DNA from 3 places in the Kitasatospora sp. NPDC092948 genome. Region 1 is predicted to be linked to each of the others. Evidence: riboswitches for the same ligand, from Rfam matches in the RefSeq annotation. Region 1 holds a riboswitch; each other region holds the start of a gene.
What was found. Region 1 has a riboswitch for cyclic di-AMP ahead of ACIQF6_RS25480 (transglycosylase family protein). Riboswitches for the same ligand answer to the same signal wherever they lie in the genome.
Positions count from the first base shown of each region.

Region 2: it holds a riboswitch for cyclic di-AMP, as region 1 does, so the genes downstream of both, ACIQF6_RS15990 (NlpC/P60 family protein) here and ACIQF6_RS25480 (transglycosylase family protein) in region 1, are expected to answer to the same signal.
Region 3: it holds a riboswitch for cyclic di-AMP, as region 1 does, so the genes downstream of both, ACIQF6_RS13785 (peptidoglycan DD-metalloendopeptidase family protein) here and ACIQF6_RS25480 (transglycosylase family protein) in region 1, are expected to answer to the same signal.

Region 1 is NZ_JBIVPU010000009.1:273,114-283,327, forward strand. It holds gene ACIQF6_RS25475 (AMP-dependent synthetase/ligase) at 1-1,588, opposite strand, end outside; gene ACIQF6_RS25480 (transglycosylase family protein) at 1,752-3,023, opposite strand; cyclic di-AMP (ydaO/yuaA leader) riboswitch at 3,031-3,204, opposite strand; gene ACIQF6_RS25485 (hypothetical protein) at 3,313-3,516, shown strand; gene ACIQF6_RS25490 (hypothetical protein) at 3,683-5,761, shown strand; gene ACIQF6_RS25495 (sirohydrochlorin chelatase) at 5,843-6,742, opposite strand; gene ACIQF6_RS25500 (DUF397 domain-containing protein) at 7,091-7,327, shown strand; gene ACIQF6_RS25505 (ATP-binding protein) at 7,867-8,391, opposite strand; gene ACIQF6_RS25510 (helix-turn-helix domain-containing protein) at 8,811-9,677, shown strand; gene ACIQF6_RS25515 (MFS transporter) at 10,056-10,214, opposite strand, start outside.
Region 2 is NZ_JBIVPU010000004.1:517,454-527,667, reverse strand. It holds gene ACIQF6_RS16010 (glycosyltransferase 87 family protein) at 1-912, shown strand, start outside; gene ACIQF6_RS16005 (carbohydrate kinase family protein) at 1,001-1,903, shown strand; gene ACIQF6_RS16000 (hypothetical protein) at 1,893-3,047, opposite strand; gene ACIQF6_RS15995 (NlpC/P60 family protein) at 3,176-4,228, opposite strand; gene ACIQF6_RS15990 (NlpC/P60 family protein) at 4,440-5,513, opposite strand; cyclic di-AMP (ydaO/yuaA leader) riboswitch at 5,524-5,679, opposite strand; gene ACIQF6_RS15985 (NlpC/P60 family protein) at 6,043-7,080, opposite strand; gene ACIQF6_RS15980 (NYN domain-containing protein) at 7,273-8,697, opposite strand; gene ACIQF6_RS15975 (hypothetical protein) at 8,873-9,139, opposite strand; gene ACIQF6_RS15970 (rhomboid family intramembrane serine protease) at 9,289-10,095, shown strand; gene ACIQF6_RS15965 (Lrp/AsnC ligand binding domain-containing protein) at 10,092-10,214, shown strand, end outside.
Region 3 is NZ_JBIVPU010000004.1:47,068-57,281, forward strand. It holds gene ACIQF6_RS13770 (GNAT family N-acetyltransferase) at 1-310, opposite strand, end outside; gene ACIQF6_RS13775 (PP2C family protein-serine/threonine phosphatase) at 496-1,707, shown strand; gene ACIQF6_RS13780 (hypothetical protein) at 2,095-2,289, shown strand; cyclic di-AMP (ydaO/yuaA leader) riboswitch at 2,662-2,817, shown strand; gene ACIQF6_RS13785 (peptidoglycan DD-metalloendopeptidase family protein) at 2,820-3,809, shown strand; gene ACIQF6_RS13790 (hypothetical protein) at 3,914-4,234, shown strand; tRNA gene ACIQF6_RS13795 (tRNA-Gly) at 4,223-4,296, opposite strand; tRNA gene ACIQF6_RS13800 (tRNA-Pro) at 4,447-4,520, shown strand; gene tig (trigger factor) at 4,725-6,104, shown strand; gene ACIQF6_RS13810 (ATP-dependent Clp protease proteolytic subunit) at 6,328-6,957, shown strand; gene ACIQF6_RS13815 (ATP-dependent Clp protease proteolytic subunit) at 7,002-7,664, shown strand; gene clpX (ATP-dependent Clp protease ATP-binding subunit ClpX) at 7,944-9,230, shown strand; gene ACIQF6_RS13825 (hypothetical protein) at 9,320-10,108, opposite strand; gene ACIQF6_RS13830 (hypothetical protein) at 10,148-10,214, opposite strand, start outside.

The sequences.
Region 1 (10,214 bases):
CCACCAGCGCCTGGCTGATCAGCGGGTGGGCGCGCAGCCGGTCCTCCAGCGGGCCGGGGGAGACGTTCTTGCCGCCGGAGGTCACCAGGATCTCCTTCTTGCGGCCGGTGATGGTCAGGTAGCCGTCCTCGTCCAGCCGCCCCAGGTCGCCGGTGGCGAACCACTGCTCGCGCCCGGGTCTCTCCGCCCCCAACTCGTAGTAGCCGTCGAAGATCTGGCCCCCGCTCAGGAACACCTCGCCGTCCGCGGCGATCCGCACCGCGCTGCCCGGCACCGGCGGTCCGACGGTGCCCGGGCGGGGCCGCAGCGGCGGGTTCACGGTGGACGGGCCGGTGGTCTCGGTCAGCCCGTAGCCCTCGTAGACCAGCACGCCCGCGCCGGCGAAGAACAGCAGCAGCTCCGGATCTATCGACGAGCCGCCGCTGATCGCGTACCGGATCCGGCCGCCCATCGCCTGCCGCACCCTGCGGTACACCAGGGCGTCGTACAGGCCGTGCGCGAGACGCAGCGAGAGCGGCGCGGGGCTGCCCTCGCCGGCCAGCGCGGCCAGTTCGGCGCGGGCGTAGCGCACCGCGATCCCGGCCGCCCGGTCGAAGACCCGCACCGCGCCCTTCGCCTGCGCCTCGGCCCGCCCCAACTGGTGGATCTTCTCGAACAGGTAGGGCACGCCGACCAGGAAGGTGGCACCGAACGCGGCCAGGTCGGGCCGGAGTTCGTCGGGCTTCAGGGACGGGCTGTGGCCGAACCGGATCCGGCCGAAGACGCACGTCACCTGGATCATCCGGCCCAGCACGTGCGCCAGCGGCAGGAACAGCAGGGTGGACGGAGTCTCGCCGGTGGCCGCGGTGAACACCGGCTCCAGCATGGCGTGGCAGTTCGCCGCCTCGGTGAGGAAGTTGCCGTGGGTGAGCAGGCAGCCCTTGGGGCGTCCGGTGGTGCCGGAGGTGTAGATCAGGGTGGCCTCGCTGTCCGGGCCGAGCGCCGCGCGCCGCTGCTCCAACTCCCCGGCGGGGACGGCCTTTCCGAGCTCGCCGAGGGCGGTGACGGCGTCCTCGTCCAGCCGCCACAGCGGGACGGCGCCGCCGGTGCGGGCGATCGCCACGGTCAGCGCCTCGGCGGTGTCGGCGTCCTCCGCGACCGCCAGCACCGCGCCGGAGTCGCGGACGATCCACTCGGCCTGCTCGATCGAGGACGTCGGGTACACCGGGACCAGGGACGCGCCGGCCGCCCAGGCCGCGAAGTCCAGCAGCGTCCACTCGTAGCGGGTGCGCGACATCAGGACGATCCGCCCACCGGGCCGCACCCCGGCGGCGATCAGTCCGCGGGCGGTGGCCGCCACCTCCTCGGCGAACTGCCGGGCCGTCACCTGCTGCCAGCCGCCGTCCGGCCGGCGCCTGGTCAGCACCTCGGCGTCCGGGGCCTGTTCGGCGTTGCGGAAGGGCAGGTCGGCGAGGCTCCCGGCGTCCGGCGGCGGGACCAGGTGCGGAGTGCGGGCCTCGACGACCCGGCCGTCGGCGCGCAGGACTTCGACGGGCGCGCGGTCGCGGAGATGCTCGGCGCGGGCGGCCCGGGCGAGGGGGTGTGCCATCGGCGGACTCCCTTGGGTGGGTGAGGGTCCGCCCAGGGTAGGGACTCGGCCGCGAACTTACTAGACGGTAAGTTCCTTGAAAGTAACGGAGATTGTGCAAAAAGGCCGCGGCCCCCGGAGCCGACCAGGTCTCCGGGGGCCGCAGCCGTCACTGCGCGGGGTGTCAGACCCGACCGGCGAAGTCCGGCGCCCAGTTGGCGATGGTCTCGGTCTTCACGCCCGACTTCGGGTTGGCGGCCTCGACGTACTTGCCGTCGCCGATGTAGATCGCGACGTGGTACACGCCCGAGTTGGAGCCGTTGTTCGACCAGAACAGCAGGTCGCCCGGCTGCAGGCTGTTCAGCGAGACCCGGGTCGCGTAGTCGGCCTGGTCCGCGGCGACGCGCGGCAGGCTGATGCCGGCCTGGCGGAACGCCGCCTGGGTCAGGCCCGAGCAGTCCCAGCCGCCGTTGCCGGTGCCGCCGTAGATGTACGGCTGACCGACCTTCGACAGCGCGAAGTCGATCGCCGCGGCCTTCGAACCGGTCGCCTTGACCGCGGTGGTGGCGGTGGAGGTCGTGGTCGTGGTGGTGGCGGCGGGCTTGGCCGGGGTGGCCGGGGTGGCCGGCTTCGCCGGGGCGGGGGTGCTCGGCGCCGGCGTGTTGGAGGACTGGCCGCCGGAGCGGTTGCCGTTCCAGTTCGAGCCGGTGGCGGGCTTGGTGGACTGCTGGGTCGGGGTCTGGGCGACCGCGACGTTGCCGAGCGCCAGCTTCTGACCCGGGTAGATCATGTCCGGACCCTCGGAGAGGACGGAGCGGTTCAGCTCGTACAGCTTCTGCCAGCCGCCCTCGACGTTCTGGTGCTGGGCGATGGCGGACAGCCAGTCGCCGGCCACCACGGTGTAGCTGCCGTCGGCCTGGGGGGCCTGCTGGGCGGCCTGCGGCTGCGCCTGGGGCTTGGCCTGGGGCTTGGTCTGCTGGGTCTGCTGCGGGGCCTGGGACTGCTTCGGGGCCTGCGGCTGGGCCGGAGTCTGCTTCTGCGTGGTGTCCTGCGAGGTGGACGGCTTGGCGGAGGTGTCGACCTGCGGGGCGGCGCCGCCCTTGGTCAGGCCGGCCTGGACCGAGCACACCGGCCAGGCGCCGGGGCCCTGCGAGGCCAGCACCTTCTCGGCGACGGCGATCTGCTGGTCCTTGGTGGCCAGGTCGGCGCGCGGGGCGAAGGCGGTGCCACCGAAGGCGGCCCAGGTGGAGGCGGTGAACTGCAGGCCGCCGTAGAAGCCGTTGCCGGTGTTGATCGACCAGTTGCCGCTGGACTCGCACTGGGCGACCTTGTCCCAGGTGGCCACGGACGCGGCGGAGGCGGTGCCGGCGGCCAGGCCGGGAACGGTGAGGCCGATGCCCACGACACCGGTGGTGGCGATCAGGCGGCGGGCACGCTTGGTGCTGATGGGCAGCATGAAGATGCGATCCTCTCCCACGCCTGCGAGGTGAGCTGTCGGATTCGGGCTGGAGTTGCCCGGCCGCGCACACCGGTGACGGTGCGCACGGCTTCACCCCAAGCCCCGGACCGGTCCGTCAGGACCGCCCCAGGGCGACTTACCTGGTTCCCCCGCCCCTGCCGCGGTGCGTTTTTGCATGAGCCGGCACACCCGGCGGCAGGACTCGGCGTTCCGGGTGAGCTGGGTCCGTGTGACCACGAACGTGGGCAGGAGATTAAGCGGATTTAAGGACGATTAGCAAATGCCTGTGACGGCCGTCACCGGGCCGGGAAATGGTGATCAAGGAATTCCGGGCGAACTCCGCCGCATTTCGGGAGAACTGCTGCCCCGTCAGGGAATTGGTGATCTTGTGCCCGTTTTGGTAGGTTATGCCGCTTGGTGGGTAAATGTTCATCTTCGCGGCATTCGTGATCGCATCACTGGGGTGTTTTGCCCAGTTCTGTCCACCTGATGTTGACGGTCCGTGAAATCCAGCCCGCCCTCATTTCTGTCGAACTGACGAATGACGATACGTCAGAATGCTTAACCGCCTCGGAAGTCGCCGATATCTCCGGGGCCGCCACTTATGCTGCCCCCGACGATTCGGAGTCCCTGCGTGCGTTCGGGAGGCGGCCATCGTGGAGCAGAGCGTGAACGGGCGGCATCGGCGGCCCCTGCTGGGGCGGCGGCGGATGCTGACCTGGCTGGCCGTCGGGACGGTGACGGCGGTCGGCGGGGGAGTGGTGCTGCGGCAGTCGCTGGCCGGGGCGGCGGTGACACCGGGGGGCCCGCAACCGATCCAGGGCTCGCCCGTCCACGGGCAGCCGGCCCAGGCGGCACCGGCGCAGGCTCCGCCGGTGCTGGACGAGAGCGGACGGAAGTGGTCCGATGCCAAGGGCTGGGGCGGCAAGGTGCCCGGGCCGGGCAGTGCCGTGCGGATCACCGACAAGGTGGTGCTCGACACCGACGCCCGGGTCGGCTCGCTGCTGATCGACACCGGCGGCTCGCTGGTGTTCGCCAAGGACCGCTCGCCGACCCTGGAGAGCGGCGGCAACGTCGAGGTCCGCGGCATCCTCGCCCTCGCCCCCGACTCGGCGCACACCCACACGCTGCGCTTCCCCGACATCGACGAACGCCGCTTCCAGGGCGGTGGCATGACCGTCGTCGACACCGACACCGGCCTGTGGGTCACCGGCCGCGGCTACCTGCGCCTGGACGGCGCGCCCCGCACCGCCTGGGTGCGGGCTGCCGGCGGGTTGAAGGCCGGCGACACCGCGGTGCGGCTGGCGGCGGCCCCCGAGGGATGGCAGGTGGGCGACGAACTCGCCGTCACGCCGACCGCGCCGCCCTCCGCCGACGACTTCTCCAGCGCGTACGACCTGGTGACGGTCCAGCGGATCGACGGCCCGACCGTCACCCTCGCCGCACCGCTCCAGCACGCCCATCCGCAGGTGAACGCCGGCGGCGGCGCGGTGTTCGGCGCGGAGGTGCTCAACCTGACCCGCAACGTCCGGATCGAGGGCGCCGAACAGGGCCGGGCCCACGTCCACCTGACGTCCAGCCGCCCGGCCGACCTCCGGCACGCCGCGCTGCGGTACGTCGGGCCGCGGGCGGTCGGCAAGGAGAGCTGGAACGGGCAGCCCGTCACCGAACCGGTGCTCGGCCGGTACGGGCTGCACTTCCACATGCTGCTGGACACCTCCCGCGGCACCGTGGTCGAGGGCGTGGTGGTCCGCGACGCCGGCAGCCACGCGTTCGTGCCGCACAACAGCCACGGCATCACCTTCCGCGGCTGCATCTCCCACAACACCTGGGAGGACGCGTACTGGTGGGACGGCCCGGTCGACACGCGGAATCCGCAGGTGCCGTCCGACGACATCGCCTACCAGGGGTGCGTCGCCTCCCGGACCGTGTTCGAGCCCAACCCGCGCGGCTACCGGCTGACCGGCTTCAGCCTCGGCGCGGGCACCGGCTCGTCGGCACGGGACTGCGTGGCCGTCGGCGTGCAGGGCGCCACCGGCGCGTCCGGGTACGAGTGGCCGGAGAACAGCGAGGGGGTGTGGACGTTCGAGAACTGTCTGGCGCACAACAACCTGGAGGACGGCATCTTCGTGTGGCAGAACTCCGAACACGCCCACACCGTGACCGGGTTCGCCGCCTACCACAACGGCGGCTGGGGCATCGAGCACGGCGCCTACCTGAACGACTTCGCCTACAGTGCCTCGGTGCTGTACGGCAACGCCGCCGGCGGGATCGCCGTCCACGCGCTCGGCCGTGACAGGGGCACCGGGTTCGACGGGCTGCTGATCGACGCCGCCGGGCAGTCCGACTACGCCGTGGCCACCCTCAAGCACCAGCTCGACGGCGAGCCGGTGACCCTGAGCCGCAGCCGGCTGACCGGCTACCGCAAGGCGGGCGTGGCGTTCCGGGCCACCGCCGACGGCAAGCCCGACGACATCGCGGTGCTGGACTGCGAGTTCGGCGACGGGCCCGAGCTGTGGCTCGACCCCGACGCGCCCGCGCCCAAGCAGATCCTGTTCCGCAAGGCCGGGCAGTCGCAGACCGTCGCGCTCACCAAACCCGCGCCCGGACTCGCCGCCGGGCCGTGGAACGCCGCCACCGGCCCCGCGAACGCGCCCACACCGCCCCGGCAGGTCGCGCTGCCCGCGCTGAAGTTCACCGACAGCGCTCCGCGGACCGGACGCGTCACCGGCTGACGTCCCGGCGGACATGAAAGCGCGGCGGGCGGGAGCGCGTCGATGCGCTGCTCCCGCCCGCCGCGGTCCTCGGACGGCGCGTCAGCGCGCCGCGTGCGCCCCCGGCGTGGTGCGCTGCTCGGCCGCGGCGGCCGCCGCGGCCTCCAACTGCTCCTGGGTGGGTTCGGGGAGCGCCGCCAGGTAGCTGGAGGCGATCAGCTGAGCGACCGTCGGGTAGGCGCCGATCGGGGCGGCGCTCGGGCAGCCGGTCTCCTCGGCGGCGGCGGCCAGCAGCTCCGGGTCGGCCTCCGGGCCGATCACCAGCGGGGCCAGCGCGGGGCGCTCGCAGCCGGTGGCCTTCAGGTGGTTGACGGCCGCGGCGACCGAGCCCGGCACGTCCAGCGCGGCCGGGACCACCGGCACGGCGAGGCGGGCGGCCAGCAGCACACCGGTGATGCCGGCGGCGGCAGCGGCCTCCTCGCCACCGGTGGTGGTCAGCACCACGCCGTCGGCGGCGGTGGCGATCGCGAACAGGCGGGCGCGGTCGGCGCGGGCCAGGTCCGCCTCGGACAGCCGCACGTGCACCGCCTCGGCCAGCAGCGGGTGCGGGCCCAGCGGGTCCAGCACCGCGGCGCCGGTCTCGGCGGCCGCCTTGTACAACTCCGGCAGGAACTCGTGCGGCCCGGGAACCAGCGGCAGCACCACCGGCGCGGCCAGGCCGGCCTCGGCCGCCGCGGTCAGCAGGTCGGCCACCGTCGGAGCGTCCTCGCCGCCCAGGTAAGCGGCCGTCACCTCGATGCCCGGCTGGTCGCCGCGCACGATGGACAGCAGCTCTTCGACGACCGGGCGGGTCTCCGGCCCGGCGACGGCCGGAACCGCCAGCACCAGGGCAGGCGAGCCGGCCATGATCTCGGGGCGCTCGGGACGGCGGTGGCGCCCCCGCGCACGGGAGCCTGGCGTACGGACGGGCAGTGGCGCGCCCGGGATGGCTGCGGTGCTCATGCGCCAGATCGTAGGTCATTGCCCAGCGCACCTTGCAGCCGGATACCGACAGTGGGCGGCTTTCCGCCAGGAAGTGACGGTCATCACAGCGGCAGTTGTGACTGGCTGTGAGGCGCGAGGCGGGCGGTGATGATCGACAACGCGCTGACGGCCGTGTGCGGACGGTCATGGCGAGTTGGTCGATTTGATCGACTGTGTCCCCTTACGCACCGTCAATTACGGCCCTGTGAAGGGTTGGTGACAGCATCGGCACGGTCTTTTGCACGGGAAATATCCCATGCTGATGCACGTGCAGCCGAGCTATCATCACGTCAAGTGAGGCATTCACCAGGGTCTGGGGAGAAATCAATGGGTGAGGCGTACAACGGCATGGCGGCGGCGGACCTCGACGTGGTCTGGCAGAAGAGCGGCTACAGCAACTCGAAGGGCAACTGCGTGGAGTTCGCCGCGCTGCCGAACGGCGACGTCGCGATGCGCAACTCGCGCTTCCCCGACGGGCCAGCGCTGGTCTACACCCGCGCGGAGATCGACGCCATGCTGCTCGGCGTGAAGGACGGGGAGTTCGACCACCTGGGCAACCCCTGACGGTGTGTCAAGGACGATGCCCCTCGGGCCGTCGTGGGAGATCCCACGACGGCCTCTGTGTTTTTCGGCTTCCTGCTTCAGTTTCAGCGACGCCCGGCCGGCGGCTGCCGGTTCCCGGTTCGGGCGCCTGGCTGTGGGCGTTCGGTTCGGGGCTTCCCGCTCCGGGGCTTCCCGCTCCGGGGCTCCCGCTCCGGGGCTCCCGCTCCGGGGCTCCCGCTCCGGGCGTTCGGTTCGGCGCTTGCGGCCCCGGGCTTCCCTCTTCGAGGCCGGGCTTCCCTTTTTGTGGCCGGGGCCGGGGCCGGGGCCGGGGCCGGTCCGGTCCGGCTTTGGACTTCGGCGGCCCGGCACCTCGGCGGCCTCGGGCCGGGGCCTCGGGCTGTTCGGTCTCGGGGCGCGGTGGCCTCCGGCCGGCCGGCCGGTGGTCTGGCGGTGCGGTCGGCGGTCGGTGGGGCCGGAGGGTGGCGCAGTCGGGTCGGAGGGCGGTGCGGTCGGCGTCGGGTGCAGCAGAGGGGGAGCGGCGCGTCAGGCGGAGCGGCGCGTCAGGCGGAGCGGCGGTGCCGGCCGAGGTTGGGCAACGGGGCTTCGGCGGCCGGCTCCGGCTCGTGGGCGTCGAACACGGCCCACACCACCTTGCCCGCGCCTGCCAGCGGGTGCCAGCCCCAGGAGCGGGAGAAGGAGTCCACCAGGTGCAGTCCGCGGCCGGACTCCGCCACGAAGTCGGCCTCCCGGGCGATCGGGCCGGCGCTGGACGGGTCGCTCACCGCGCACACCACCTGCGGGGCCCGGTGCACCAGGCTGATCCGGATCGGCAGTGAGCCGACCGCCAGTTGAGGGGTGGTCTGGGTCGGGACGCGGGACGGCTCGCGCTGGCCGAGCGCGTGCCGCAGCGCGTTGGTCACCAACTCTGAGGCCACCAGGGCGACATCGTCGAAGAGGTCACCGAGCCCCCAGCCCTCGAGGGTGGTCCGGGCGAACTCCCGCGCGGTGCGTACGGCTTCGAAGCGGGGAGCGAGCGTGCAGCTGACCACATGCGGGTCGGTCGCCAGGGCCGTACCGGTGCTCATGAAGAGCTCCTCCCATAAGGGGGCGGACACGGCGGGACCCACCGGGGTCATGCCGGTCACCTCCGACTCGCTCGGCCGCTCTGGCCGCCGCGCCCGACCGCTGCGCGCACACGCAAGTACCCAGCGACGCACGGGCGTTGCCGGGACGGGTGTGCGGAATCGCGCAAGCTGTCGACGCGGAGCCCGCGGGGTTGCCAAGGGCGTGCAAGTGCACGTGCACCATGGTCCTCTGCGCTCACGGCAGATGCAAGAGTCGATTCACGTGCAGTCGTGCGATTGGCATATGCATGCACCGGATGCACGTGCAAGATGGTGTCTGCGCGTCAGAACCGGTAGCCCAGCGCACTACTACCGGCACTCAGTGCGTCCAAGTGATGGCAGACTGTGCAACTGGTCTTTCCGAGTGGAGGTTTGGTCAGATGACCACAGTGCAGCCCGGTGGGGGCTCGATGGTGCGCCGCATCCTCCTCGGCTCCCAGCTCCGCCGGCTCCGCGAGAGTTGCGCGATCAGCCGGGAGGACGCCGGCTATGCGATCCGCGCCTCGGAGTCCAAGATCAGCCGGATGGAACTCGGCCGGGTCTCCTTCAAGGAGCGTGACGTCGCCGACCTGCTCAGCCTCTACGGCCTGGCCGGCGGCGCCGAGCGCGAGACCCTGCTCGCCCTGGTCCGCGAGGCCAACAAGTCGGGCTGGTGGCACAGTTACAACGACGTGCTGCCGAACTGGTTCCAGACCTACATGGGCCTGGAGGAGGCCGCCGCGCTGATCCGCACCTACGAGGTGCAGTTCGTCCCCGGCCTGCTCCAGTGCGACGAGTACGCCCGGGCGATCTTCGCGCAGAACCGGCCCGCGCTCGCCGACGACGAGATCGAGCGCCGGGTCGCGCTGCGCGCCCGGCGACAGAAGCTGCTCACCGAGGGTCGCGGCCCGAAGCTGTGGGCCGTCATCGACGAGGCGGCGCTGCGCCGGCCGGTCGGCGGCCCCGAGGTGATGCGCGCCCAGCTGGAGCACCTGGTCGACCTCGCCCAACTCCCCAGCGTGATACTCCAGGTGATGCCCTTCCGGTTCGGCGCGCACGCCGGTGAGAGCGGCGCGTTCTCGGTGCTGCGCTTCCCGGAGCAGGACCTGCCCGACGTGGTCTACCTGGAGCAGCTCACCAGTGCGCTGTACCTGGACAAGCGCGACGACGTGGACGAGTACGTCCAGGTCATGGAGCGGCTCTGCGTGGACAGCCTGACCCCGCAGCAGACCCTCGACCTGCTCCAGGGCATCCTCAAGAACCAGTGACGCCAGGCCCGGTCGGGCTGGCCGGGCCGGCGGGGCTGGCGGGGCCGGCGGGGCCGGCGGGGCCGATCGGTCCGACCTGGGCCGACGGTGTGTCAGATCGCTTGTGGGGGCGGCCGAATGGCCTGCTTCCTGCGGCGCGGCGGGCCGCAGTTCGGTATCGGGGCGGCCAATCGGATTGACCGACGCCCGGCGAGCTGCCATGGTTTCTGCGCCGCCGTCCGGCCCGCTCGACGGGCCCGGAACCGGCGGTGCTCCGGCTCCACCAACACGGGGGTTTGGTGGAGCCGGCCCCGACGCTTCGTCAGGCACGCCCGATCGGGCGGCGGACACGTAGGACCTCACGGGTTCCGGGCCCAGGGGTGCTGGGCCCGCGGCTGCTCAGCGCTCCGACAGCACCTCCCGCTCCAGCAGCGCCTCCTGCTCCAGCGGCCGGTACTGGTAGTCCGGCACCGGGGCCGGTGCGGCGGCGGCCTTGGCCCGACCGCTGCGCAGGGCGCCCGTGAGCGCGATCAGCAGCCCGAGCGTGGTGGTGCCCGT
Region 2 (10,214 bases), on a different contig from region 1:
TACTGCCGGTACGACATCATCGTGACCGCGCTGACGGTGGCGGGTCTGCTGGTGGTGCTGCGCCGCCCCGCGGTGGGCGGCGTGCTGCTGGGCCTGGGCGGCCTGCTGAAGATCTGGCCGCTGCTGGCGCTGTTCGGCACGCCGCGCGGCCGCCGCACCCGGCGGGCGTGGACCTCGGCGGCGGCGTTCGCGGCGGCGCTGGGCTTCCTGCTGACGGCGGGCATGAACGGGGCCTTCGAGTTCCTGAAGTTCCAGTCGGAGCGGGGCATCGAGATCGAGTCGCTGGGCGCGCTGCCGCTGCACTTCGCGAGGCTCGCGGGCACCTGGAACGGCACCGTGACGATGAACTACGGCTCGGTGGAGTTCCTCGGCCCGTGGGTGCCGGTGATCTCAAAGGTGATGGTCGGCATGACGGTGGCGGGCTTCGGCTGGCTGCTGATCTGGCGGCTGCGGGCGGCCCGTTGGACGTCGGCGACCACCTTCGACGCGGCGCTGTGCGCGCTGCTGATCTTCACCACCACCAGCCGGGTGATCAGCCCGCAGTACATGATCTGGGTGGTCGGCCTGGCGGCGGTATGCCTGACGGTGCGGGGCAGCAGCCAGCGTCCGGTGGCGGTGCTGGTGCTGGTCGCCACGGCGCTGACCACGCTGGAGTTCCCGGTGATGTTCGGGGCGGTGAACCGCAGCGAGCTGACCGGCGTGCTGGTGCTGACGGCGCGCAACCTGGTGCTGCTGGTGACCACCGTGCTGTCGGCGTACCGGCTGTGGCGTTCCACCCGACGGCGCGAGGTGCTGACCACCGTGGTGCTGCCGGCCGGGCAGGTGGTGGCGCAGCCGCAGTACCCGGTGCGGCCGGGCATCGCCTACGAGCAGGACCTGCTGGACGACCTCACCCCGGCCGACCGCAACTGACCGACCGTCAAATGATCCTTCGCCACATCCCCCTGCAAGTTTCTGAAAGTGCTTGCAGGGGGCGGCTTTTCGCTGCCACCATCGCCGAATGATCGACTACGACATCCTGATCGTCGGCGGCGTCGGCGTGGACACCATCGTCCGGGTGGACCGCCTGGAGATCCCGCCCGGCCGCGACTCGGTGCACGTCCCCCCGGTGCGCGACTACCCGGCGCACACCGGCAACGGCGTCGCGCTGGCCTGCCACACGCTGGGCCTGCGCACCAAGCTCGCCGACTTCCTCGGCGAGGACCCGCAGGGCGCCCTGGTGCTGTCCGAGTACGCCCGCCGCGGCCTGGACTTCAGCCACCTGCCCGCCCCCGCCGGCACCCCGCGCAGCGTCAACCTGGTGGACGCCGACGGCCTGCGGTTCTCCTTCTACGACGGCCGCCACCCGGCGGACGCCCGGCTGCCACGGGAGTTCTGGCTGCCGCTGCTGGAGCGCTCGAAGCACGTCCACCTGTCGATCACCGGCGTCAACAGGGACATGTACCCGGACGTCGAGCGGCTGGGCCGGCCCAGCTCGACCGACCTGCACGCCTGGGACGGCGAGAACGAGCACCACCGGTTCTACGCGCTCCGCTCGGACCTGGTGTTCCTGTCCGCGGCCGGCCTGGACAACCGCCCGGAGGCGGCGATGCGGTCGATCCTCGCCCAGGGCCGGGCCGAGCTGGTGGTGGCCACCGCGGGCGCGCACGGCGCGTTCCTGCTCACCCGCGAGGACGACGCGCTCCGACACTTCCCGGCGGTGGACCCGGGCGCGCCGATCGTGGACAGCAACGGCGCGGGCGACGCGTTCGTCTCCGGCTTCCTGCACCACCGGCTGGCCGGCCGCCCGGTCGAGGAGTGCATGCGGGCGGGCGCGGTGGCCGGCGCGTTCGCCTGCACCACGGCGGGCACCCACACCGCGTTCCTGGACGCGGCGGGCCTGGAGCTGGCGCTCAGCTCCTGAGGGTGGCCACCTCGGCCGCCCAGTTCCGGGTGAACTCGGCGACGCCGAAGCCGAGTTCGGACCGGAAGGCGCGCTCCAGGCCGCCGGGTCCGTTCAGCCCGACGGCCCGGTAGAGCGCCACCAGCCGCTGCGGCCCGTACCGACGGGCGATCAGGTCGCAGGCCAGCCAGGACTGCTCGTAGGCCTGGGCGATGCCGGCCGAGCCGGCGGTGAAGGCGTCGTCGGTGGGCAGCCCGGCGGGCATCCGCCCGGCCCGGACGTCCTTGACCAGCTCGGGGGCGATCTGCCGGGTGCTCCGCCCGGTGCCCTGGTAGCCGGTGTAGTCGGCGACGCCCTCGGACAGCCACAGCGGGGTGCACGACCTGGTGTCGGCCCGGGTCGCGACGTGGGTGGCCTCGTGCGTCACCACCACCCGCCGGCCGAGCTCGCTGAGCTGCCGGTAGGCCTCGGGGTTGACCACGATCCGGTCGGCGGGGGTGTGCATCGGCGCGCCGCCGACCGCCAGGGTGACCGCCGCTATCCCCTGGTAGGCGTCCGCGGAGACATCCATCCGGCGGGCGAACTGCTGGACGGTGAGCGGCAGTTCGAGCAGCAGCCGGCCGGGCTTCCAGGCCCCCCAGACCGCTTCGACGGTGGGCATCGCACGGTCGGCCAGCGCGGCCAGTTCGGCCAGTTCGGCGCTCTCGCCGAGGCCCAGCACCAGGCTGTGCTGCCCGGTCGCGGCGCGGACGGCGCCCAGGTCCCAGAGCGCCACCGCACCGGTGGGCGTCTCCCTGAGCACCCGCCAGCCGGCCGGCTCCCGTTGGAGCTCGACCTGTCGTTCCAGCAGCGCCGGGTAGTCGTCCACGCCCGCGATCCGGTAGCCGAGTTCGGCGCCGACGGTCAACCGGTCGGCGCCGGGCGCGGGTTCGGCGAACGTGGTCAGCCGCAGCGTGTACTCGCTGAAGCGGATCGCGGCCGTCCGGGCCAGCAGGTCCCGGTCGGCCTCCTCGGCGCCCGCCGCCGTCGGCAGCCCGCCGGGGTCGCGCCGCAGGATCGCGCCCGCCCGTCGCGCCAGCACCTGGGTGACGGCCTCCCGGACGCCGGACGGCGTGCCCGGCCCGGGCGGGACGGCGCCCGGCGCGGCGGGCCCGGCCGGCAGCACCCGGGGCAGCGACAGCTGGGCGGCGCACCCGGCGGCGACCAGCAGGGCCGCCCGCCGGGACAGCGAAACCCCGGCCTGCGGCGGCGCCTCCTCCGGCGACAGGTCGGTGACCAGGGGCTCGTACTGGTTCAGACCCGCACCACCGAGTTGACCGGCATCGCGCCGACGCTCTCGTAGCGGACCCGGGCGCCCGGATGCGGGGCGTGCACGACGACACCGCCGCCGGCGTACATGCCGACGTGGTGCCTGTCCTTGAAGAAGATCACCAGGTCTCCGGGCCGGGCTTCGGCGAGGCTCACCCGCCGGCCGGCCGAGGCCTGCCCCTGCGAGGTCCGCGGCAGGGTCACTCCGGCCTGCCGCCACGCCCAGTACATCAGACCGGAGCAGTCGAACGAGGCCGGGCCGGTGGATCCGTATACGTACGGGGAGCCGATCCTCGAAACGGCGGCGTTCAGCGCGGCGGCGGCCCGCTCGGACGCGGGGGGCTGGTCGCCGAGGTCGAGCCGGTCGGTGCCGCGGGTGGCGCGCTGCTCGGCGTCCCGGGCGTCGTCGTCGGCCAGCCGGAGGCGCTCGGCGACGCCGAGGCCGGCCAGCAGCCGCTGGGCCCGGGTGAGCCGGCTGCGGACCTCGTCCTTGGCGGCGGCCAGGCGCTGCCGGGCCTGTTCCAGCTCGTCGAGCTTGGCGGTGGTCTCCTGCCGGCGCTGGTCCAGTCGGCGCTGCCGTTCGTGCAGGTCGTGCAGGATGTCGTTCTGGCGGGCGGTGGCCTGGCCGAGGGAGCGGGCGCCGGCCAGGTAGGACGCCGGGTCGTTGTCGAGCATCAGCCGCAGGGTGGGGTCCAGGCCCTGGGCGCGGTACTGGGCGGCGGCCACCGCCCCGAGGTCGGCGCGCAGTCGGTTCAGGTCGTCCTGTCCGGCGGCGACCTGACTCTGCAGGGCGGCGGCCTCGCGTTGCAGCTGCCGTTGGTGCTCCTGGGCGGCGTTGCACCTCTCGGAGGCCTGTTCGGCCTCCTCGTACAGCTGGTCGACCTGCGCCTTGACGTCGGCGCGGTCGGGCGGGTCGGTCGGCACGGCGCCGGCCGGGGCGACCCCGAGCTGGAGGACGCCGGTCGCGGCGGCGGTGAGGGCCAGGGCGCGGGCGAGGCGCTGGACACCGGGCAGTGGGGGGCGACGGTGCACGGGCACGTGCGACGACTCCGTTCCTGCGGCCGGCCTCCGCCGCCGCCCGCCGGTCGGGCGGCCGTCCGCACGGGGGGCCGGGGCAGAGGTTAGCGAGTCGGAAGGATCCAGTCCAAACCCTGACAACCTCGAATATTCGACCGTAAATCGGACACCGGAACGACTGCGGCCCGGCACCCCTGTCGCGGGGTGCCGGGCCGGAGGCGTCGAGAAGCCGTCAGATCCGGACGATCTTGGTGATCGGCATCACCGTGGCCGACTCGTAGCGGACCTGCGCGCCGGTGTGCGGGGCGTGCACGATCTGGCCGCCGCCGACGTACATGCCGACGTGGTGCGCGTCGTTGTAGTAGATGATCAGGTCACCCGGTCGGGCGTTGGCGATGTTGGTGCCGATGTTGGTGCCGGCGCCCGCCTGGGCCTGCGAGGTGCGCGGGATCGACACACCCGCCTGGGCGTACGCCCACTGCATCAGACCGGAGCAGTCGAAGGTGCTCGGGCCGGCCGCACCGTAGGAGTACCAGCTGCCCAGCTTGGACAGCGCGGCGCTCATCGCGACGCCCGCGTAGCCGGCCGGGGCCTGGACCTGCGTCGGCGCGCCGAGGTCGGTGCGGGAGGTGTCGCGGGAGGCCCGCTCGGCCTGGGTGCGGGAGTCGGCGGCGGCCTTGGCCTCGGCCGCGGCGAGCTCGTCGCGCTCCTTCTGGGTGAGCGAGTTGAGCAGGTCCTGCGCCTTGACGAGCTTGGCCTTGATGTCGTCCTTCTCGGCCTGCAGCGCCTTGGTGGTGGTGTCCAGCTCGGCGAGCTTCTGCTCGGCCTCCTTGCGCTGCCCGTCGAGCTTGGCCTGCTCCTCCTTGAAGCTCTTGAGCAGGTCCGACTGGGTGGCGCCGACCGTGTTGAGCGCGCCGGCCTGCCCGAGGAAGGTGTCCGGGCTGCTGGAGAGCATCAGCTGCATGGTCTGCGGGATGCCGCCGTTGCGGTACTGCTCGGCGGCGATGGTGGCCAGGCTCTCCTGAACGGTGGTCACCTGGTCCTGCTGGCGGGCCAGCTGGTCCTGCAGCTGGGAGACCTGCTTCTGCAGGCCCTGCTGCTTCTCCACGGAGGCGTTGTACGCCTCGGTCTTCACCTCGGCCTGCTCGTTGAGCTGGTCGACCTGCTGCTTGACCTGGTCCTTGGTGGGCGTCGGGTCGGCGTGCGCACCGGTCTGCGCGGAGAGCGCGACAGCGGTGGCGGCAGCGGCAGTGAGAATCGAGACCCGGGCACGGCCGACGGGCTTGGGACGGCGATGGGACGCCACGAAGGCGGACTCCTTCTTCCTCACACCGCCTACCGGGTGAGCTGACGGGTTCGGGCCGGAAGAGATGCCCTACGGCGCTTCACCGGCCGCTGTCGCGGCCGACCTGGCGCCGATTCACCCCGGGGGAACGTGGTTCCCCGGCTCCGTTCGACAGCACCCCCGCAGGGGTATCCCCGTCGACGGATCTCGTTCTGACGATCCGCCCGCTGCGTCACGGACTCGGCGGCGACCGCCACCGTCGCCCCCCTTGGGCGACCGACTCTGCGGCGGTCGAACCACGACCCTAGTAACCAATCCGTGATCGGTTCAAATCATTGTCCGAAAAAAATCTGATTCTGGGTCAATTTTGATTACGGAACTGACCGAACGTAAGTGATTCGTTGCACAGTGCGTAGCATTTCCCGCTGATCCCACAGAAAACACCACGCCCGGACGTGTGCGAGATCACAGCAGAATCTCGACCCGTCCGGGCGTGTCACGGCGCGTCAGTTGTGGCCCTCTGCGGGCATATGTCCGATTCGTCGGACCGTCAGACCCGGCGGATGGTCTGGATCGGCAGGGTGTCCGCGGCCATCACCTTGACCACGTCGCCGGTGCGCGGCGCGTGCACCACCATGCCGTTGCCGATGTACATGCCCACGTGGTGCGCGTCGTTGTAATAGATCACCAGGTCACCGGGCTGGGCGTTGTGCCAGTCCTTGCCCACGTTGGTGCCGACACCGGCCTGCGACTGCGAGGTGCGCGGCAGCGAGACGCCGGCCTGCGCGTACGCCCACACCATCAGGCCGGAGCAGTCGAAGGTGCTCGGGCCGGTCGCACCCCACACGTAGGCCGAACCGCGCTTGTCCATCGCCTTCTGCACCGCGACGCCGGCGTAGCCGGCGGCCTTCGGCAGGCTCGCCAGGTCGACCGTGCGGTCGGCGCCGCGCGAGGCGGTGCCGGTGCCGCGCAGGATCGCGGCCCGGTCGGCGGCCGAGAGCTGGCTGAGCAGCTTCTGCGCCTCCTGGAGCTTGGTCTGCACGTCGTTCTTGGCGTCGTTGAGCGCCTGGGTGGAGCTGTCCAGCTCGGCCAGGACGGTCGCGGCCTCCTGCTTCTGCTGGTTCAGCCGGCGCTGCTGGTCCTCCAGCGACTTCAGGGTCTCGGCCTGGGTGCTGGCGGCCTGGTCGAACGAGGACGCCTGGGCCAGGTACTTGTCCGGGTCCGAGGAGAGCATCAGCTGCATCGACGGGTCGACACCGGCGTGCCGGTACTGGTCGCCGGCCACCGCCGCCAGCCCGGAGGCCAGCTCGGTCAGCTGCTCCTGGCCGCGGGCGACCTGGTCCTGCAGCTGGTCGGCCTGCTTGCGCAGCTGGTCGGACTTCTCCTTGGCGCCGTTGTACTTCTCGGCGGCCTGCTCCTGCTCCTCGAGCAGCTTGTCGACCTGCGCCTTGACCTCGTCCTTGTTCGGCTGGGCCGGCGCGGCGTGCGCACTCACCTGGGCCGACAGGGCGACCGCAGTCGCGGCGGCAGCGGTGAGCACGGTCACCCGGGCGCGACTCGGCTGCTTGGGACGGCGGTGGGAGGCCAAGGCGGTGCTCCTTCTTCCTCTGGACTCACCCATTCGGGCGATAGTCCGGAATATAGGTTTGACGCCAGACCCTAGTGAAGCCCCGGCCCCCGCGTCCACTCCCGGGGGGCTTTCGGTTCCGCCTCTCCGCCCCTTTTCACCACACCGACACACTCCGGACGCTTCAACGCCGCTGAGCGCCCGTCAGTTCGATCAACTGCGCGACAGCCGGTTCAGCAGCAGCACCGAGGCCACCGGGCGGGCGCCCGCCTTGCGCACCCCGTCCGCGACCTCCTTGTCGGTGGAGACCACCACCACCGGCCGGCCCTGCGGTTCGGCCCGCACCATGCGGCGGATCAGCTCGTCCGCGGTCTCCCCGGTGCGGCTGAACCGGACCCGCACGCCGCGCGGCGGGGCCATGATCACCGGGACGTCCAGGTCCTGGCCGTCGAACACGCAGGTCACCTCGGCCTGGGTCCGCTGGGCCAGCATCGCCAGGCCGCCCAGCAGTCTCAGCCGCTGCTGCTCCAGCGGCAGCTGCGGATAGCCGGTCTTGGTCACGTTGTAGCCGTCCACCACCAGGTGGACCTGCGGGATCGCCAGCAGCTGGTCCAGCAGCGCCGGGTCGTCCTCGGCCAGGCCGCGCCGGGCCACGTCGTGCGGCGACGCCGAACCGGGCTCCACCGCCTCCACCAGGTCGGCCGGGCGCAGCGCCGTCACCGGGAGCGCCAACTCCCGCTGCAGGCCCTGCGCGGACTGCAGGACGGTGTCCAGCAGCAGCCGCAGCCGCATGTCCTCGACGCTCCGGCCCTCCCGGGCGGTGCGCCGGCCGGTCTCCACCGCGGCCTCCAGCTCGGCCACCCGGTGCCTCAGCCGGCGGGCCTCCACCTCGGCGGCGCCGCGCTCGGCCGCGGCGGCGGCCCGGGCGGCCTCCAGTTCGGCGGCCAGGCGGCGGCTCTCGGCCTGCGCCCGGCGGGTGTCGGCCTCCAGCGAGCGGACCTTCTTGCGCAGCGAGTCGGCCTCCCGGCGCACCCCCTCGGACTCGGCCCGGTGCCGGTCCAGTTCGGCGCGGGCGGCGGAGCGGGCCTCGGCCAGCTCCTCCTGGAGCTTCTCGGCCAGCCGGGCGGCCTCCGCGGCGGCGCCCTCGGCGTCCACCCGCTCGGCCTGCTCGCCGGCCTCCTCGACCAGCCGGGCCCAGCCGGTGGGCCGCACCAGGTAGGCGGCGGCGGCCACGTCCATCGGGTCGGCGGCGGCCGGCACGGTGCCCGCCTCCAGCGCGCGCACCAGGTCGGGCTGGCCGAGCCGCAGCCGCTCGGCTATCCGGACCCGGAACGCCGGGTCGGACTCCAGCGCGGCGGCCAGCGCGGTGGCCGCGTACTTGGCCCGCCGGGCGGCGGTGAACTTGGCGTACGGGCGCAGCGCGGCGGGCAGTTCGCCGGGGGCGATGCCGCCGAGCGCGTCGGAGGCGATGCCCACCACCCGGCGGCGCACGCCCTCGGGCAGCACTCGGCCGGCGGTCTCGCCGTTGCCGTCCTCGGCCGCCGGGGCGGCCTCGACGGGCCCGGCCTCCTGGGTCTGCCGGACCGGAGCGGGCGTGGTCCCGTCCGTGCCCGCGGGCGCGTTCGCTGCCTCCGCCACTGTCCTCGGCTCCGATCCTGGTCCGGGCGGGCCCCGGCGGGTGCCGGGGGCGTTGGTGTCCGCCGCTGCTTGCAATTGTCCCGTCTACCGTGCCGCACCGACAGCACCCCGCCGACGAGTCCGCCCCGCGCCCCGGTCCGGGGCGCGGACGGGAACACGGGGCGGTGGAGGTGCGTCAGCCCTGCGCGGGGCCGCCCTCGGTGGTCTCCTCGGCGCCCGGGCGGGCCACCAGCTCGACCTGGTCCACGGCGTTGCACCACCGGCAACGCACCGACTCGATGGTCTCGGCGAGCACCTGGGTCTCCTCGACCTTGGAGTCGCCGGACAGGTCGAAGTGCAGGAAGTCGATCACTCGGGAGGACCGGGTGACGTCGAAGCGGGTGAGGTTGCCGCACAGCGTGCAGCGCCAGCGGGTCTCGGCGGTCGGCGCGGCAATGGTCATCAGTGGTCCCTCTCGGCTGGTCCCGGTTCCGGGCCTCCAGCCTATTGCCTGCGGTCGGGGGCCCGGGCCACCGGTCCACTGCCCGGACGCTCACCCGCCCGGAGCAGCGCCCGGTGTCGCGGACGCGCCCCCGAGGAATGCTCACCGGCATGGTGCTCACCGCCCCCGCCCGGGCCGGTTCGCCGGCGGCCGAGCGGGCCGCCCGCACCCCGGTCGTCAGCTACCTGCTGATCGCACTGTCCGCGCTGGTCCTGCTGGTCGGCCCGGCCGGCGGCCTGAACCCGGCGTACGGCAGCGGCGCGGCCCGGGCCTGCGCCGAGCAGCGCTACGAGCACCGCTGGGGTGCGGTGCCCGCCGAGCTGCTGAGCGGCCGCCCGCTGACGGCCGCCCAGCTGTCCGCGCTCACCCCGGCCGCGCCGGGCTGCGCGCTCCCGCCGACACCCGGCAAGATCCCCGAACTCTCGGTCCTCACCTCGCTGTTCGTCCACGCGGGGTGGCTGCACCTGGTCGGCAACCTGCTGTTCCTGTTCGTCTTCGGCCCGGCCGTGGAGGCCCGGCTGGGCCGGATCCGCTTCCTGACCGGCTACCTGGCGATCGGCTACCTGGCCACCTACGGCTACGCGGTGGCCGAGGCGCACACCGCGGACGGGATGCGCGCCCTGGTCGGCGCGTCCGGCGCGATCGCCGGGGTGCTGGGCGGGTACCTGCGGCTGTGGCCGAAGGCCCGGGTGACGGTGCTGGTGCCGGTCCTGCTGTTCCTCCCGCTGCGGTTCCCGGCCTGGCTGGTGCTCGGCCTGTGGTTCGCGCTGCAGTGGTGGTCCGTCAGTTCCGGCGGCGGCGGGGTGGCCTATCTGGTGCACGTGATCGGCTTCGTGACGGGCTGGCTGTTCGCCTGGGCCGCCCGTCCGGCGGGCGATACCCTGGGCGCACCTTCTCGAACAGGAGTTGCTCAGTGATCACCGCGATCGTCCTCATCAACACCAGCGTCGACCGGATCCCCGAGATCGCCGAGGCGATCGCGGCCATCGAGGGCGTCAGCGAGGTCTACTCCGTCACCGGCACCTACGACCTGGTC
Region 3 (10,214 bases), on a different contig from region 1:
GCATCATGCCGGTCAGCGCGCCCCGGCGCCGATGGGTGGGCAGCACGCCGACCATCGTCACGCCCGCCGCCGGGACCACCGCGCCGCCCGGCACCACCAGCCGGAAGCTGAACGCCGAGCCGCCGCCGACGATCCGCTCGCCCTCGCAGATCGCCAGCGAACGCTCGACCTCCGTCAGCTCGTGCCACAGCGCGTGCTCCGCGGGCGCCTCCCCGCCGCCGCCGAAGGCCACGTCCAGGGTGCTGTACCAGGTCTCCCACTCCTCGGCGCGCAGCGGCCGTACGGTCAGATCGGGGTGTCGAATCGTCATGACGCCTGCCTACCACCGGAAACGGAACCGTGCGAGTGATTTGTCACGCGCATGTCGTCACCGGTCTCCGGTGCCCGCCGTCCCGGCGCGCACGGCCGAAACCCACCGGAGCGTGCCGCCCCCGTTGCACTCGGTGCCACCCGGGCCGTCGACGCGCGCACCGCCGGTGGATAAGGTCGGTCCCCATGGCCGACAGCGCGCGCAGCGGAGCGACGGGCCGGGACGGCGGACCGTCCCGCGAGCCCGTGACGGCCCGGCTGCGCGCTGCGCTGTACCGGGCCCGGCGCAGGCTGCGCCGAACCGGCGTCGACTACTTCCGCGGCGACGGCGCCGACTGGTGGGCGTTCGCCGCCCTCGCCCTGACCGTGCCGCTGCTGGCCCTGCTGAACATCGTGGTCCCCGACTGGGCCCCGCCCACCGCCCTGGTGCTGCCGGTGCTGGCCGGCGCGCTGCTGCTGCGCCCCGGCACCCTGGTGCTGCTGTACGCCGTCGCGGCCGGCGGCCTGATCACCGAGTCCCTGGTGCACACCGGGGAGCGCGTCGCCAGCGCGCAGCCCGAGGCCTACGCCCACGGCGTGACCCCGGGTGCCGCCCTGGTGGTCGGCGCGGTCGGCGTCGCCGGACTGCTGGTCGCCCAGTTCCGCCGCCGGATCGGCGTGCCCTGGCGGGGCGGCTCCACCATGCTGTTCGACCTGCGCGAGCGGATCCGGGTGCAGGGCCGCATCCCGCACCTGCCCGACGGCTGGCACACCGACACCGCGCTGCGCCCGGCCGGCGGACAGTCCTTCTCCGGCGACTTCATGGCCGCCGCCCGCACCGGCCCCGGCGGGCGGATGCTCGAAGTCGTCCTCGCCGACGTCTCCGGCAAGGGCATGGACGCCGGCAGCCGCGCCCTGCTGCTGTCCGGCGCGTTCGGCGGACTGCTCGGCTCGCTGCCCGCCCACGACTTCCTGCCCGCCGCCAACGGCTACCTGCTGCGCCAGGACTGGGCGGAGGGCTTCGCCACCGCCGTCCACCTGGTGGTCGACCTGGACACCGGGGAGTACGAGCTGCTCTCCGCCGGCCACCTGCCCGGCATGCACCGCCTGGCCGGGGCCGGGTACTGGGAGGTCAAGGAGGCCGAGGGCCCGCTGCTCGGCGTCTACGACGAGGCCAAGTTCGAAGGGGTGCGCGGCGTCCTCGGCCCCGGCGACGTCCTGATGCTGTGCACCGACGGCATGGTGGAGATCCCCGGCCGCGACCTCGCCGAGGGCATGGACCGGCTGATGGGCGAGGCCGACCGGCTGGTCGCCGCCGCCCCCGTGGCGGGCCGGTCCGGCGCCGCGGTGCGGCTGATCGACACCGTCGCCAAGCACGTCAACGACGACCGCGCGGTGCTGCTGATCTGGCGTCGCTGAACTCGCCCGCGGTGCAGGCACGGTGAGCGTGGAGTGTCCACGGAGTGTCAAACCCGGGCGTTGATCTTCGGCCAATTCCGGTGCACCGTCCAGGTTCGGCGGCGACAGCCGATCTGCCTGCCGGTTTGCCGCGCCGACCGGCGCGAACCGCCGCCCGCCGACGGGCCGTCAGAACCTGTCCGCTATCGTCGCGGTCGGCGAAAATCAGTCCTACCAGGCGGGTTCGGGCGCCCGGTGGCCGGGCAAGTTCTTTACGCCCTCCGCACGAGCGACCACACTGAGTCCGGATGGAGTGGTGGGGACACGGGGGGCAGGGGCCGGTTTCCGCCTGGGAGCCATCGCCGACTCCCACCCGAACCCCGCCATGAATCGAGGAAGTGAGTCCCGGTGGCCTTCTCCGTCTCCGCGCTTGTCCTGTTCGGCATCATCTGCGCGATCTTCATTCGCAACAAGCAGCTGAAGACCGGGCACGCCATCGTTGCCGCCCTGTTCGGCTTCATGCTCAGCCAGTCGACCATGGCCGGTCCGATCCAGCAGTTCCTCACCTCGGTGTCCAAGGCCATCGCGTCCATCGCGGGTTGACGCCGCGTCGGCTCGACCGCGGCACGTCACGACGGGCGGGAGGCACCCCCGCGCCGTCCCTTCGGCCTGCCGGCGGGTGACCAGGCTCACCCGTGGCGTCACGCCGAGTCGGCGATCGGGCGCGCACGGTGGTCGAAGTCGCCCACCGTGCGGGGTTCGTGTGCGCACTGTCATGATCCCGTACGCGCACCGCAGCGGGTGTGTCGGCACAGCGTGACCTGGTGGATCGTCAGCCCCTTCCCGATCTTGGGAACGGGGCCGATCGGCGTTTGCCAGCCTCACGGGCCGTGGGATTTGCTTCCTCCGCAGCCCGGCCAGCGACCGGGCGGGCCACCGGACGGAACGCCTAGTCCTGCCGTCGTCCGGTGCCGACCAGATACCACGCCACGGCAGGAGCGGGGGACCCACAGGTAAGTCGCCGGGCCCGGGAACATCCGGGAACGGCTAGGGGTGAAGCCGCAGTTCTGCGGCCGGGCAACTCTCGCCCGAACCCGACAGCTCACCTCGCAGGCGTCGGAGAGGAATGCTTCATGTCCGCTCAGGGCAAGCACCGCAAGCCGAGCCTGGCCACCATCGCCCGCATCGCCATCGCCACCGGTGTGGCCGGCGCCGCGATCGGCCTCCCCGTCACCGCCGCCTCCGCGCACACCGCCACCGACCAGGGCGCCGACCGCCCCGCGGTCAAGGTCTCGGCGGACGCCGCCCCGACCGCCGAGTCGCACAGCTACCGAGTCGTCTCCGGCGACACCCTGTCCAAGATCGCCGCCGCGCAGCACGTGGACGGCGGCTGGCAGAAGCTGTACCAGGACAACCGCTCCGTGGTCGGCGGCAACCCCGACCTGATCTTCCCGGGCCAGCAGCTGGCGATCAACGGCCAGCCCGCCGCCCCCGCGAAGGCCCCGGCCGCCAAGTCCACCTCCACGGACGCCGCCGCCGTCGCCGTCGCCCCGAAGACGGCCGCCGCCCCGAAGGCCGCTGCCGCGCCGAAGGCCGACACCACCGCGAAGTCGGCCACCGCCGACGCCGCCAAGACCCAGCAGCCGGCCCCGAAGGCGTCCACCCCGGCCGTCGTCGACGTGCCGGTCGTGCCGGCCGCCGCGTCCAGCAGCTCGTCCGCCGCCTACGTCGCCCCCGCGCCGGGCAAGGTCACCACCGGTTACAAGGTGGTCGGCTCCAGCTGGTCCAGCGGCTACCACACCGGCATCGACTTCCCGGTCGCCACCGGCACCAGCCTCAAGGCCATCGCCGCCGGCACCGTGGTCTCCGCCGGCAACGGCGGCGCCTACGGCAACCAGGTCGTCATCAAGCTGGCCGACGGCAAGTACGCCCAGTACGCCCACCTGTCCTCGATCTCCGTCTCGGCCGGCCAGTCCGTGACGGCGGGTCAGCAGATCGGCCTGTCCGGCGCCACCGGCAACGTCACCGGCCCGCACCTGCACTTCGAGATCCGCACCACCCCGGACTACGGCTCCGACATCGACCCGATCGCCTACCTGGCGGCCCACGGCGTCAACGTCTGACCCACGCCTCACCCCTCCGAAGGCCCCGCGCACTCCGCTGCGCGGGGCCTTCGGGCTGCCCGGGCGCCATTTTGCGAGCGGAGTCCCGCTGTTGGCGTCGCGCGGTGATCAGTCGGGTCGTCACCTCGGCCGGCGTCCTGACCGGCGCTCTCGCCTCGCACCTTGCCGCCTCGGCGGCCGAGCGCTCCAAGCGCCGCCGGGCGATGGCGACCCGGCGGGTGTACGGGCCGGGGGAGGAACGGGAGCGCGCGGCGCGCGGGCTGATCGCCGCGCTGGGCGTGCTCCACGCCAGTGCGCGGGCGGATCTCGGGATGCCCGGCGATCTGCGGACCGAGGACCGAAGCCGGGTGCGGCCCGCAGGCAGAAACGGCAACGGCCCCGACTGCATGGGCAGTCGGGGCCGTCGGCCGTGGTGGAGCGGGTGACGAGAATCGAACTCGCGTGACCAGTTTGGAAGACTGGGGCTCTACCATTGAGCTACACCCGCAAAGGCGTACCCGCACCGCGGTCGCGGTGGCGAGGACTGGATCAGGGTACCTGGTCGCGCGGGTGGATTGCACACTTCTTCCGCGTCGTCGGCTCGCGAATATCGCCCCGGTCAGGGGCGGGCCGACGTGTACTCTTCTGCTCGGCACCACGGGGTGTGGCGCAGGTTGGTAGCGCGTCCGCTTTGGGAGCGGAAGGCCGTCGGTTCGAATCCGGTCACCCCGACCGTGTGCGGCAGGGTCTCGCCGGTGGGCGGGGCCCTGTTGTCGTTGTGGGGCCCGGATATCGGGGGCCGTTCCGCCGTGCACCCGGTGCCGGGCACAGTCGCTTTCGTGGTACCGGTAGGATGGACCGCTGGCGGTAGTACGGACAGCATTGCAGCCCCAACCGCCTATCGCCCTGACCGCAAGCCCCCTAGGAGACCTAACCGTGAAGAGCGCCGTCGAGACTCTGAACCCGACCCGGGTTCGACTCACCGTCGAGGTGCCCTTCGAGGAGCTCAAGCCCAGCCTCGACGCGGCGTACAAGAAGATCAACCAGCAGGTCACCGTCCCGGGCTTCCGCAAGGGCAAGATCCCGAACCGGGTCATCGACCAGCGCTTCGGCCGGGGCGCGGTGCTGGAGGAGGCCGTCAACGACGCGCTTCCGCGCTTCTACACGCAGGCCGTCGACGAGGGCCAGATCGACGTGCTGGGCCAGCCGGACATCACCGACATCGCCGGTGTCGAGAACCTGGCCGACGGCGGTGACCTGAAGTTCACCGCCGAGGTCGACGTCCGTCCCGAGGTCACCCTGCCGGACTTCACCGAGATCGCCGTCGTGGTGGACCCGGTCGAGGTCTCGGACGAGGACATCGAGAAGTCGCTGCAGCAGCTGCGCGAGCGCTTCAGCTCCGTGAAGGACGTCGAGCGCGCCGCCGCCGAGGGCGACGTCGTGGTCATCGACCTGGAGGCCAAGGTCGACGGTGAGGTGCCGGAGGACGGCACCGCCACCGGCGTGAGCTACGAGATCGGCTCCGGCCGCCTGCTGGACGGCATCGACGAGGCCGTCGTCGGCCTGTCCGCCGGTGAGGCCAAGACCTTCACCACCACCCTCAAGGGCGGCACCCAGGCCGGCCAGGACTCCGAGGTCACCGTCACCGTGACCACCGTCCAGGAGAAGGAACTCCCCGAGCTGGACGACGAGTTCGCGCAGCTGGCGTCGGAGTTCGACACCCTGGAGGAGCTGCGCGGGGACTCCCGCAAGCGCCTTGAGCGGATGAAGGAGTTCGACCAGGCCACCCAGGCCCAGGAGAAGGTCCTCGACGAGCTGCTGCAGCGCGTCGAGATGGAGTACCCGGAGAAGCTGCTCGCGGACGAGATCGGCACCCGCAAGCACAACCTGGAGCACCACCAGCTGGAGCCGATGGGCCTGACCCTCGACACCTACCTCGCCTCCCAGGACAAGTCCCGCGAGGACTACGACAAGGAGACCGAGGACCAGGCGAAGAAGGGCATCAAGACCCAGTTCGTGCTGGACCAGATCGTCAAGAACGAGGAGCTGGGCGTCAACCAGGAGGAGCTCACCGAGCACCTCATCCGTCGCGCCGCCGGCTCCGGCATGACCCCGGACCAGTTCGCCCAGCAGGTCGTCCAGGGCGGCCAGGTGCAGCTGCTGGTCGGCGAGGTCGCCCGCGGCAAGGCGCTGGCCCTGGTCGTCGAGGCCGCCAAGGTCACCGACACCAACGGCGAGGTCGTCTCGTTCGAGGACGACGAGGCCGCCGAGGAGGCTGCCACCGAGGCCGCCGCCGAGGAGACCACCGAGGCCTGAGCCTCGTAACCGCCGGGATTCCGACGGAGAGTCAGACCGGGCACGGGCCCGGGCACCGCACGGTGCCCGGGCCCGTTCTCGTTCGGGCTGCTCACCCTGCGCTCACAGCGAACAGTTCTGCGTGGGGGATTCAGCGGCGGGGCCTGCGCGTTAGGGTCGGTGGACAGCGACACACACGCAGATCGACTGAGCAGGTGGCTAAGTGACGTTCCCGCAGATGCAGATGCCTGGCCCGATGGCACCGCACGCCGCCGGCGGCGACGTGGGCGGCGGCCTGGGCGACCAGGTCTACAACCGGCTGCTCAACGAGCGCATCATCTTCCTCGGCCAGCAGGTCGACGACGACATCGCCAACAAGATCACCGCCCAGCTCCTGCTGCTCGCGGCGGACCCCGAGAAGGACATCTACCTCTACATCAACTCCCCGGGCGGCTCGATCTCGGCCGGCATGGCGATCTACGACACCATGCAGTACATCAAGAACGACGTGGTGACCATCGCCATGGGCATGGCCGCGTCGATGGGCCAGTTCCTGCTGACCGCGGGCGCCAAGGGCAAGCGCTTCTCGCTGCCGAACGCCAACATCCTGATGCACCAGCCCTCCGCGGGCCTCGGCGGCTCCGCCACCGACATCCGGATCCAGGCCGAGCAGCTGCTGCGCACCAAGAAGCGGATGTCGGAGCTGATCGCCCAGCACAGCGGCCAGTCCTTCGAGCAGATCACCGCGGACTCCGACCGCGACCGCTGGTTCACGCCGGAGGAGGCCAAGGCGTACGGCCTGATCGACGAGATCATGCACAGCGCCGCGGACGTCCCGGGCGGCGGCGGCACCGGCGCCGGCCAGGCCGGCTGATCGGTATCGGAACCCAGACCGCACGCTTCGGAGGACCACAGAACATGAACATCCCCAGCCTGTCCGGTGCCAAGGCCCGCCTGGAGGACATGCGGGCCGAGGGCCGCTACATCGTCCCGCGGTTCGTCGAGCGCACCTCGCAGGGCGTCCGTGAGTACGACCCGTACGCCAAGCTGTTCGAGGAGCGCATCATCTTCCTCGGCTCGCAGGTGGACGACGTCTCCGCGAACGACATCATGGCGCAGCTGATCTGCCTGGAATCGATGGACCCGGACCGGGACATCTCGCTGTACATCAACTCGCCCGGTGGCTCGTTCACCGCGCTGACGGCGATCTACGACACCATGCAGTTCGTGAAGCCCGACATCCAGACGGTCTGCATGGGCCAGGCCGCCTCGGCCGCCGCGGTCATCCTGGCCGCCGGCACCCCCGGCAAGCGGATGGCGCTGCCGAACGCCCGGGTGCTGATCCACCAGCCGTACACCGAGACCGGCCGCGGTCAGGTGTCGGACCTGGAGATCCAGGCCAAGGAGATCTTCCGGATGCGCGAGCAGCTGGAGACCATGCTGGCCAAGCACTCCAGCAAGTCCGTCGAGCAGGTCCGCGAGGACATCGAGCGCGACAAGATCCTCACCGCCGAGGAGTCGCTGGAGTACGGCCTGATCGACCAGATCATCTCGACCCGCAAGAACTCCTACATGGAGTGATCGCTCGCCCCGGGGCGGCGCGTACGTGATGTACGCCCCGCCCCGGGGCGTTCCGGTCGGGGCCGGCGCCCCGGCACAATGGCTGTCGGGTCATGCACCCGCGACGGCATCTGTTCGGTATCAATTCGCCCAGGGCGTACGGCAGAGCGGCCGAAGTCGACTGAAACTACGGCTCGGCAGAGTACCGTCGGATACCAGACCGACCGCCGGTGGCGCAGCCGGTCTCACAGCACCAGGCCCCGGACCCCCGCGGGGCCCCTGGCGAAGGGGAAGCACCTCGTGGCACGCATCGGAGACGGTGGCGACCTGCTCAAGTGCTCGTTCTGCGGCAAGTCGCAGAAGCAGGTGAAGAAGCTGATCGCCGGGCCAGGCGTGTACATCTGTGACGAGTGCATCGACCTGTGCAACGAGATCATCGAGGAGGAGCTCGCCGAGAGCTCCGAGGTGCGCTTCGAGGAACTCCCGAAGCCCCGCGAGATCTACGAGTTCCTGGACCAGTACGTGGTCGGCCAGGACCTCGCGAAGAAGGCGCTGTCGGTCGCGGTCTACAACCACTACAAGCGCGTCCAGGCGGGCGAGGCCGGTCGTTCCGGCTCCGGCCGGGACGACGCGATCGAGCTGGCCAAGTCGAACATCCTGCTGCTGGGCCCGACCGGCTCCGGCAAGACGCTGCTCGCGCAGACCCTGGCCCGGATGCTGAACGTGCCGTTCGCGATCGCGGACGCCACCGCGCTGACCGAGGCCGGCTACGTCGGCGAGGACGTCGAGAACATCCTGCTGAAGCTGATCCAGGCGGCCGACTACGACGTCAAGAAGGCCGAGACCGGGATCATCTACATCGACGAGATCGACAAGGTCGCCCGCAAGAGCGAGAACCCGTCGATCACCCGGGACGTCTCCGGCGAGGGCGTGCAGCAGGCGCTGCTGAAGATCCTGGAGGGCACCACCGCCTCGGTGCCGCCGCAGGGCGGGCGCAAGCACCCGCACCAGGAGTTCATCCAGATCGACACCACCAACGTGCTGTTCATCGTCGGCGGTGCGTTCGCGGGCCTGGAGCGGATCATCGAGGGCCGGGCGGGCGCGAAGGGCATCGGCTTCGGCGCGACCATCCGCTCCAAGCGCGAGCTGGACGCCTCGGACCACTTCCGTCAGGTGATGCCGGAGGACCTGGTGAAGTTCGGGATGATCCCGGAGTTCATCGGCCGGCTGCCCGTCATCACGAGCGTGCACAACCTGGACCGCGAGGCGCTGCTGCAGATCCTCACCGAGCCGAAGAACGCGCTGGTGAAGCAGTACCGCAAGCTGTTCGAACTGGACGGCGTGGAGCTGGAGTTCACCCGGGACGCGCTGGAGGCGATCGCCGACCAGGCGATCCTGCGGGGCACCGGTGCGCGCGGTCTGCGGGCCATCATGGAGGAGGTGCTGATGTCCGTGATGTACGAGGTGCCGTCCCGTCAGGACGTCGCCCGCGTGGTGGTCACCGGGGACGTGGTCTCCAAGCACGCCATCCCGACCCTGGTCCCGCGCGACATGATCAAGCGTGAGCGCCGGGAGAAGAGCGCCTGACCCGGCGTCAACCCGGCGACAGCGAAGGGGCCCCGCACCGGTGAACGGTGCGGGGCCCCTTCGCTGTCGCAGCCGTGGTGCGGCGCAGGCTACTTGGGGACTTCGGCGAGCTTGCGCAGCTCCTGGGTGTCCGCGACGACCTTGTCCTTGGTGACGCCGGTGTCGCTGCCGCGGTCGACCTCCATGACGACCACCACGGAGGAGCTGTCGCCCCACACGCAGATGCCGCCCTGCTCGCCGCCGAGGGAGATCTCGCCGCAGGAGAGCCGGCCGCCCAGCGGGCCCGCGTCGACGTCGCTGCGGTTGGAGACGTTGGCCGAGAAGTCCTTGAAGACCACGTCGACCTGCTGGGACGGGAGCAGCACGTGCCCGGTCAGGCCGGACACCACCAGCATGTGGTCCCCGTCCGAGGAGCGGTAGATGCCGCTGACCGGCTCGGGCTGGGTGAACGAGGCCTTGTCCTCGGCCATGCCCTCCTGGAGGCTGGTGGCGAGCTGCTTGGTGTCCTCGTCGTTCGGGTCGCTGGTCAGGTCGTGGAAGGTCGGCGGCAGCGCGATCTTGTTCTTGCCGGTGTCGGCCGCGGTGTCGTAGATCAGGTAGCCGATCACGCCGGCGCCGCCGAGAATCACCGCGGCCAGCACGGACAGGCCGATCCACAGGCCCTTGCGGGACTTCCTCACCGGCACGCCGGGCGGGTAGACGCCGGGCGGGTACGCCTGCGGCGGCACCCCGCCGCCGGCGCCCCACGGCTGCTGCTGCGGCGGGGCCGGCCGGCCGTAGCCGCCCTGGGGCGCGGCGGGCGCGCCCTGCGGGGGTATCGGGCCGTTCCCGGCGGGCCCGAAGCCGGGCTGCGGCGGGCCGAATTGGCCGTCGGACACGGGGCGGTACTCCGTTCGCGCGTGACGTGCGGTGCGGGGCTACTTGGCGACGGTGGCGGCGTCGCGGATCTGCCGGGCGCGGGCCTGGGCGTCGGCGACACTGATG